Regions from separate parts of the Echinimonas agarilytica genome, predicted to be linked through region 2. Evidence: riboswitches for the same ligand, from Rfam matches in the RefSeq annotation. Region 2 holds a riboswitch; the other holds the start of a gene.
What was found. A riboswitch is a leader RNA that binds a small molecule or an ion and turns the genes downstream of it on or off. The one in region 2 is predicted to bind thiamine pyrophosphate.
Positions count from the first base shown of each region.

Region 1 (4,441 bases), on a different contig from region 2:
CAACCACTATTAAACAAATAGGTTGCACCTAAGCTGTAAGTTGAGTGCGGTGCATGGGCCAAATCACGATCCGTCAGATCAATGATGTCACCATCATCTTCGTACTGGTAGTCGTCGTATTGCGCGTCAAGCAAACCTAAGCTTCCGTATACCGTTAAATTTTCTGTTGCTTGCCAGTTCACATCCCACTCCAAACCATAGCTCCTTGAGCTGGTTGCGTTGGTGGTGAACAACCAAAAGTCGCCCGAACCTTGCTCTTGTATTGAGCTTTCAACCTGTTGATCTTGACGATCCATGTAGAACACCGCGAGGTTACTGATCAAAGAGTTATTCAGTAGCAAACTCTTGAGTCCTAGCTCGTAGTTGTACAAAGTTTCTTTATCAAACTCTTTGTTATCGCTAAGGCTTTCTGGCAATGACATGTTAAAGCCACCTGCTTTATAACCACGAGCCACTTTCACATAACCTTGATGTTCGGCCGTAAACTCTTTCGCCAGAGAGATGTGTCCACCCCACATGGTTTCAGAGGGGTCGAACGACTCTCCTGCGGAGTCCGTGTAATCTGATTCACGGTTTTCAATTCGAACTCCTACACTCAAACCATATCCGTAGCCTAAGTCGCTGTCGAGCTGACCAAATATTGCCAAATTGGTGGCATCGTATTCGGAGTTCAAGGTTTCACGCGATTCATCCTCGAGGCTATAACGTTGCTCAACGGTTAAGTCGTTAGACTCATCCAATTTCATACCATATACGCCCACCAACCAATCGGTTGTGTCGTTGAAAATACGTCCTTGCTCGGTAGAGGTGAAGCGAACTTCCTGAGACCAAGTTTCTCGATCGCCATCTTTGTCCCACCAATAGTCGTACACACATGGTTCAGAACCAATCACGTTCCAATCGTCATCATAGGATTCGCAGGCTTTGCTCGCCCAATATTCAGGGCTTGCCCAATCACCATCATAAGCGTGTCTATGATTACTTTTGGCGTAGCTGGTTAAACTCGTTACATCAAAAGATTGAGCTTGACTGAATGTCATTCTTACCGATGCTGCATTGGTTCTTTGTGTGTCTTCTCCGGGTCGATCTGTGAGCGTGTCATAGCCATTGTTGTCTAATGTCCAAACGTCGTAGCCATTGTCGAAATTGGCATGCAGGTAAGTCACATCAATGGTGGTATCTTCATTGGCCAATAAGCGTAACTTGCCACGTGCGGTGAATTCATCACGCTCATTGGTGTCGTCTTGGTTGCGGTATTTGTTGTCCACAAAACCGTCTTGTGAATGTTGCTGCAATGCCACGCGATATTGCAATTGATCGCTGATCGGGCCTGAGCTGTAGCCGCTGAATTCTTTGAGATTATCGTCGCCCGCGCTGAGTTGCACGCCATGCTCAAAGGTATCGGTTGGATCATTTGATTTTACGTAAATCAAACCTGCCAAAGCATTCGCGCCGTAACGAGTTCCTTGTGGGCCTCGTAACACTTCAACTTGCTCAATGTCGAACATGCTTGTAGTCATACCAATGCCCGACAAGTCGATGTCGTCATAGATAAAGCCAACAGAAGAGTTAGGCGCACCTTGATATTCAGCCTGCTCTCCGACACCGCGAATTTGAAAATAGCGTGGACGAGAGCTGCCGCCCGACCAATTTAAATTGGCAATGCTATTGAGCACATCTGAAAAGTGCTGTGCACCCTCATCTTCAAGCTGCACAGCGTCAATGACACTCACGCTGCCGGGCATTTCTTCTACTGATGATGCACGAAAGTCGGAGTGCACAACAATGCGTTCAATTTCTACATCATTCGTCGTATCAGACGCTGGGCTTATAATTTCCTGGGCATGAGTGCTGGTTACTGGCAATGCAAGTAACGCAGTCATGATCAAATTGTAACGTTTTGAAAAGTGTTTCATAGGAACTCAAAATATAATTTTTGAAATCCAGCATGTGCAAACAGGGGATGGGATTATTATGCGTTATGAGCCATTCCTCCGCCGGTATTAGCCGGATCAGGTTCAAAGGGTTCATCTCGAAGATGTCTCAGACTATTGATACCGCACAATAGTCGCCCCTTGGCTGAGGGGAGATTATAACGGTAGTTGGCAACCGACTTTCAACATTTTTGTAACGATTCACGAAATATCCATTGTTTAAGGTGAATTGACCAAAGCACATTCTTATCAGACCAGTGGTTCCATTCTTTATTTTTTCAGCGTACACTTGTTAGCTGAAACAACCAAGAGCTACCGAACATGCCTTCAATTCCTGCTTACTCTCCCGCTGAAGAATGGGCCAACAGCTTGACCCACGCGTTGGGTCTTATTCTTAGTGTTGTTGCACTGGTCATGATGGTGGTGGTGTCGGTAGAGCTGCAAGACACATGGCGTGTGGTGGCCACCAGCGTGTATGGCGGCAGTTTAATTCTGCTGTTTTTAGCATCGGTGGCATATCACGCGGTGCCATGGACAAAACTAAAAACGCGCTTAAAACTCTTTGATCATTGCGCTATTTATCTTTTAATTGCGGGTAGCTACACACCATTTCTACTCATCAGCATGCGCGACACCTTGGGTTGGTGGTTATTCGGCATCGTCTGGTCCATGGCGGCATTGGGCATCACCTTGAAAATCGGCTGGGGTAATCGATTTAAAATTCTCCGCGTCGCAAGTTACTTGGTCATGGGCTGGCTTATTGTTGTTGCCATCAAGCCATTAACCGACGCGATTGGTCAAGCTGGACTGATATGGCTGGCAGCTGGAGGAGCATGTTATAGCGTTGGGGTAATTTTCTATCTTCGAAAAAGCCTGAGTTATGCGCACAGTATTTGGCATCTTTTTGTCGTGGCTGGTGCTATGTGTCATTTCTTTGCGGTGTGGTTTCACGTGTTACCCATGTCATAACGTTCACAACTTGGGCAACACTGTATGATCGCACGCGAAACCAGCCAAAAACTCTATTCATCGTGGTATCACTTTTCTTTCACAATAACGCCTCTATTGTTGAAGAGTATGCACCATGCCCCAATCTATTTTTCAGGCTACGATGAAAGCCTGTGCACTTATTCCCGCCATACTGCTCACGGCATCATGCACAGAGCCGTCAAATGCTACACCAACTGAGGCCAAACCGGCTCCGGAAAACGCGCCCATGGTGCAGCGCGACAAGCCCAACATTGTGTTCATTGCCGTTGATGACCTAAATGTTTACAACACTGTATTAGGCAATGAAACCGATAGTTTTTTGCGCAAGGTTTACCCTAATCCTGAAGTGCGAGATTCAGTGCTAGAACGGCTAACCCCCAACTTGAACCGGCTTGCAGAGCAATCGTTAACCTTTAATCGAGCATATAGCGCAGCGCCTTTGTGCGGCCCGTCACGAACGGCTCTGATGACCGGCGTACCGCCTCATCAGTCGCATTACTACGCGCATGAAAAGCATTTTAGAGGCCATCCATCACTTACCAATGCCACCACATTGCCTCAATATTTGAAGTCTCAAGGATATTTCACAACGGGTGCAGGAAAGGTCTTTCACAAGGGACGCTCGTACCTCGATCGCGGCTACTTCAGCGATTGGCCCGACCAAATATATTCGTGGAACCATTGGGTTGAAGTTCATTCAGGTACCGGCATTAATGGCAAAAGCGATACACCAGCCTCAGAAACCGTATCCAAGTATTGGCCCGCACCTGAAGCTGCAAACAAGCAATTCACCCGTTTTGGCGTCACGACAGTACCTCGCACTCGTTCAAACGACTATGTAAATGCTCGATTTGGTGCAGAACTCATCACCCAAGGCACGGCAAAACTCACCAATGTTCGCGGTGATGTGGAAACCGTAACACTCCCCAAGACGCAACCTTGGTTTGTGGCCATCGGTTTGTTTGCCCCTCATCTCCCTTGGGTTGTTGAACAGGAATATCATGATTTATTCCCAACGAATGAAATGGCGATTGATCGCGAACTGTTAAATTGGGTCCATGAGAGTATTCAAGACTTGTCACCCACCGGTTTGAAAATTGCCAGTCAGTCTAAATTTGTCGACATCATCGCCCATGGCAAACAATTAGAAGGCGATGAAGGCGAGCTCAACGCGTGGCGAGAAGCGTTTCAGTCCTATCTAGCCACGGTTGCTTATAGCGACAGGAATATTGGTGAACTAGTGGACGCAATTGCTCGAAATTCAGAGAAAGACAACACAGTCGTCGTGTTATGGGCCGATCACGGATATCACATTGGAGATAAAAACCGAGAAGCCAAAACAACATTGTGGGAAGGCGCAAATCACACCAATTTGATTGTACTCGACCCGCGCAAAGCCAACACCACTAAGGGACTGCGCACTCAAGCTACCGTGAGTTTACAGGACCTATATCCAACGATCGTATCGATGGCTGGCTTACCTCGCCCTCAGGGTATTTACGGGTATGATTTAACGC
Region 1 covers NZ_JAMQGP010000010.1:145,479-149,919, forward strand. Annotated here, with positions in the region: gene NAF29_RS17185 (TonB-dependent receptor) at 1-1,916, opposite strand, end outside; TPP riboswitch at 1,973-2,086, opposite strand; gene trhA (PAQR family membrane homeostasis protein TrhA) at 2,256-2,903, shown strand; gene NAF29_RS17195 (sulfatase) at 3,019-4,441, shown strand, end outside.
Region 1: linked by a shared signal. The riboswitch ahead of NAF29_RS17185 (TonB-dependent receptor) and the one ahead of thiC (phosphomethylpyrimidine synthase ThiC) in region 2 are both predicted to bind thiamine pyrophosphate.

Region 2 (4,441 bases):
CCGCCAATGGTCCAGACAATTGATGTACGCTGCGACAACACTTGATACGGCTGTATCACCGTATGTGGAATCCAACTCATGTTTTGGGGCTACCTTAATCCAACGGTACTTTCATATACGACATGCGACATACAAAAGCACTTAGGTTGTTGGCTCAGATTCTTTCTTTGAATGATCCAAAGAATACAGCTGACGCCCTTGTTCATTAAAAGTCTCGGCCATTTCTTTCATGCCCTGCTCAGCGTTGACATAGGCCGCTTCAGGGTTGCCATCCATATCTACGAGTTTCACTTCAATGGTTTCTTCGCCACGCTCTAATTTCGCAGCAAAATCACGCACTTCTTGAGTGATTTTCATGGAGCAGAACTTAGGTCCACACATTGAGCAAAAGTGAGCCACTTTACCCGACTGCTGAGGAATCGTTTCGTCGTGATATGCACGCGCCGTAATCGGGTCAAGCGCCAAGTTAAATTGGTCCTCCCAACGGAATTCAAAACGAGCTTTCGACAAAGCGTTGTCGCGCACTTGCGCACCCGGATGGCCTTTCGCCAAATCGGCTGCATGGGCCGCGATTTTGTAGGTAATTAAGCCTTCTTTCACATCGTCTTTATTGGGTAAGCCTAAATGCTCTTTGGGCGTGACGTAACACAACATAGCACAACCATACCAGCCGATTTGGGCAGCTCCGATGCCAGATGTGATGTGGTCATAACCCGGTGCAATGTCTGTTGTCAGTGGGCCTAAGGTGTAGAACGGCGCTTCGTGGCAGGCTTCTAACTGCTTCTCCATATTCTCTTTGATCAGCTGCATTGGCACGTGGCCTGGGCCTTCGATCATGACTTGAACATCGTATTCCCATGCAATTTTGGTCAATTCACCTAGGGTATAGAGTTCGCTGAATTGCGCTTCGTCATTGGCATCTGCGATAGACCCCGGGCGCAGACCATCGCCTAAGCTCAATGAAATATCGTATGCAGCACAAATTTCACAAATTTCACGGAAGTTTGTGTAAAGAAAGCTTTCTTCATGGTGCGATAAACACCACTTCGCCATGATAGAACCGCCACGCGATACAATGCCGGTGACGCGCTTCGCCGTCATTGGTACATAGGCCAGCAATACGCCCGCATGGATGGTGAAGTAATCCACACCTTGCTCGCATTGTTCAATCAATGTATCTCGGAACACTTCCCACGTGAGGTTTTCAGCCACACCATTCACTTTTTCCAGAGCCTGGTAAATAGGTACGGTACCGATTGGAACTGGCGAATTACGCACAATCCATTCGCGTGTTTCGTGAATATAGCGCCCCGTGGATAAATCCATCACGGTGTCAGCCCCCCAACGTGTTGACCACACCAGTTTTTCAACTTCTTCTTCAATGGAAGAGCTAACCGCAGAGTTACCGATGTTGGCGTTCACTTTCACTAAGAAGTTACGCCCAATGATCATTGGCTCAGTTTCGGGGTGGTTGATGTTCGCTGGGATAATCGCCCGACCTTCAGCCACCTCTTTGCGTACAAATTCAGGCGTAATTTCAGCCATCACGTTCGCTCCGAATGATTCTCCCGGATGCTGAATGTTGTCGTTATGTTCAGCCCGCGCCATGTTTTCACGAATCGCAATGTATTCCATTTCAGGCGTGATGATGCCTTTGCGTGCGTAGTGCATTTGTGTCACACATTTGCCTTTTTGTGCCACCAGCGGCTTGGGCAAATGCTCAAAACGAATATGGTCTAAACCATCGTCGGCCAAACGTTGTTGCGCATATTGAGACGTCACAGAATTCAATTGCTCTGTGTCAGAGCGCTCAGCGATCCACTGTTGACGCAAACGCGGTAAACCTACACGAACGTCAATATTTGCATCTGGCTCCCCGTAATGACCCGAGGTGTCATAGACGCGAACCGGGGCGTTGTCTTCAAATGCTGGATTATCTTCAGAGCCGCCAACAAGTGTTTGGCTAAGCGCAATCTCACGCATTGCAACGCGAACGTTTTCGTTCTGACCTTGCACATAAACGCGAGTGGAATTAGGGAACGGCTGACCGCTGAGATTATTAAGGAAGTCTTGCGCCTGCTGGCGTTGTTCGCGTCTGGTAGACATGTGGCTCTCCATGTATGGCCGATGTTTGAGCGATTAAGCAAATCTTTATTGGATTCGTAATGGCAACATCAAAGCGCAAAAAGGCTGGAGAACCGAAAGGTAGAGTCAGGGTGGTTACAACGCTTGCAGATCACTGATCTTAGGGCGAAACCGGCCTTGTTTCCTCCGCAGGTGTTACCCTGATCAGGTTCTCGGATTCCGCATCAACGCGGTCTCAGCCCAAAGGCACTCCGACAAAGCAAGTATTACGGTAAAGCTTTTCATCAGCCAATTCAAGCTCCAACTTGCCTCTGGCCATCAAACTCATACATAACCGCAAGATACTTTTGTTCAGTGTGAGAGTTTAAACAATAAGCTCCACTCTGCGCGCAGAGATCTGGTCTTTCGAGACCGTAAAGTAACGCAACCTCATAAGAGATTGCCTTGATAAGGGCTGCTGTGACAGGTGCAGATGAAGCAGGAAAAGTCGCTTTAGAATAAGGCGTATCCCCCATGAAATGCACGAGTATCCAAGGGGGATACAGAGGTCGGTTTGGTTACTGGTGAGTGACCAAAGAAATCCCTTTCATTTTTATTTCATGATTAGATGCCGGGTTATCATTGTCATCAAAGACCTTAATCGTGACCGGCACAATGCCATTTTGTGGATTGTAACGTCGCAGTGATTGAGTGATATCAACATAGGTGTTGAACGGCTGCAAATGATGTGGCGGACGCTTATCGAACGCTGGTTTGGGTTTCAGAGTGCAGTGCCCAACGCCACCGGCACATTCGCCATGCCCCAGCAGGAATATACTTTCTGCAAAGCCAGATTCAATATTTTCATTGTTGGCGTCATCGCGATCATCACCTTCACCTAGGTAAATATTGAGCTTATATGAGCCAATGGTTTTCGACAGACCTAATATCTCTAAAAATGCATGCTTGTATTCGGTGTTGTCGATAGGAACATCAATTTGGATTTCATTATCGCCCCCTTGGTTTTGTGCCGCATCGTTGTCAACTTCGGTAAAGCCTTCACCGTCGACATAGGTGTAATCAAAAAACTTGGTATCGAGTGTTTGGCCACCCGTGTAGGTAAACGGCGCACACACGAAGTCCAGTTGCGCTTGTGGCACAGTACTATCACCATGCGCTCGTTGCCATTCAAACCACAACCGGTCCACATTACAGTGATGCAACCAAAAGATCGGATCAAATGCAGCTCTAGGGACCGAGCCCATATCGCCGCCTACCCATACATGCAAGCCACCATGAGGGTTTTCTAAGGCCGGAGAATACCGGTCATAAGTCGTTTGGCGTTGCGCTAAATCAACCTGAGTTTTAAGTCGTTGCAAGCCTGATATAGGGCTTGGCGATCGCGTGGTATCGGTTCCCGTCGCCTGCGAAAAGGCTGTTAATAATGGATTGGGCTTGGTTTCACCGGTATTTAAATCTTGATAGGTTAGATCTGTTACCGCAGCCGGCATTCCAATATTCAAAGACTGCTCTGAAGTCCAGTCCCAATAAGGCAACATCACACCGGCGACTTGCTCTTGCAGCCGCAATTCAAATTCGTAAATGTAGGCTCTGTGCCATGTCGGAAAGTTGAGATTTCCGTGCTGACAATAAAAAGGAGTCGGTAAGCCATGAACACCTGCAATCCACTGATAGCCTCGCTCATCATCGTTGCCACCGTCGGCTGAAACCTTGTATAGGCCTTCATAGGCATTTCGTAGGTCATTAAGCTCTCGCTCGGAAAGGTGTCGTATGTTCTTTCTTACTCGCACGCCGGAGGACGCGACTCGGGTATTTGTCGATGTAACTTCTGCCATGATATTCATTCCTTTTGTTGAGATCTGGCGCGTTATACCGCTTGTTCACGCTTCCAAACTTTATTGATAAAAACGTAACTTCCGGTTCCCATAACCACCATGCCCAACACCATAAATTGATGATGTTGAAACATTGATGCACCCGGCAACCAGTCGGTGACACACGCCATGGCAATAAACATCCCTGCAACCATAGCGACGGAGGATAAGAAGTGGATACAAACCATGTCTCGTGACCTGCGTTGCGCAGCCTCAGTCCTGCACACATATATGCACGCTGGAAGACACAAAGCTAACATGGGCAATAACGACAACAGCATGGTTGAATAAGACATTGAATGATGGTGTTGGTGATGATGCATATGCTGACTATGCGCCATTACATCTGTGGCGATTTCGGTGCTTAAAATTGTGCCCAACATCATACCCAATCCGCCGGCTCCCCAATTCGCCCATACATGCATGAGAGGTTGGCTATACCACTGTTTTTTAAGCATGAATAAACTAAAGGCCGCCGCCAC
Region 2 covers NZ_JAMQGP010000008.1:218,565-223,005, forward strand. Annotated here, with positions in the region: gene thiE (thiamine phosphate synthase) at 1-80, opposite strand, end outside; gene thiC (phosphomethylpyrimidine synthase ThiC) at 142-2,106, opposite strand; TPP riboswitch at 2,250-2,349, opposite strand; gene NAF29_RS15630 (tyrosinase family protein) at 2,643-3,920, opposite strand; gene NAF29_RS15635 (hypothetical protein) at 3,953-4,441, opposite strand, start outside.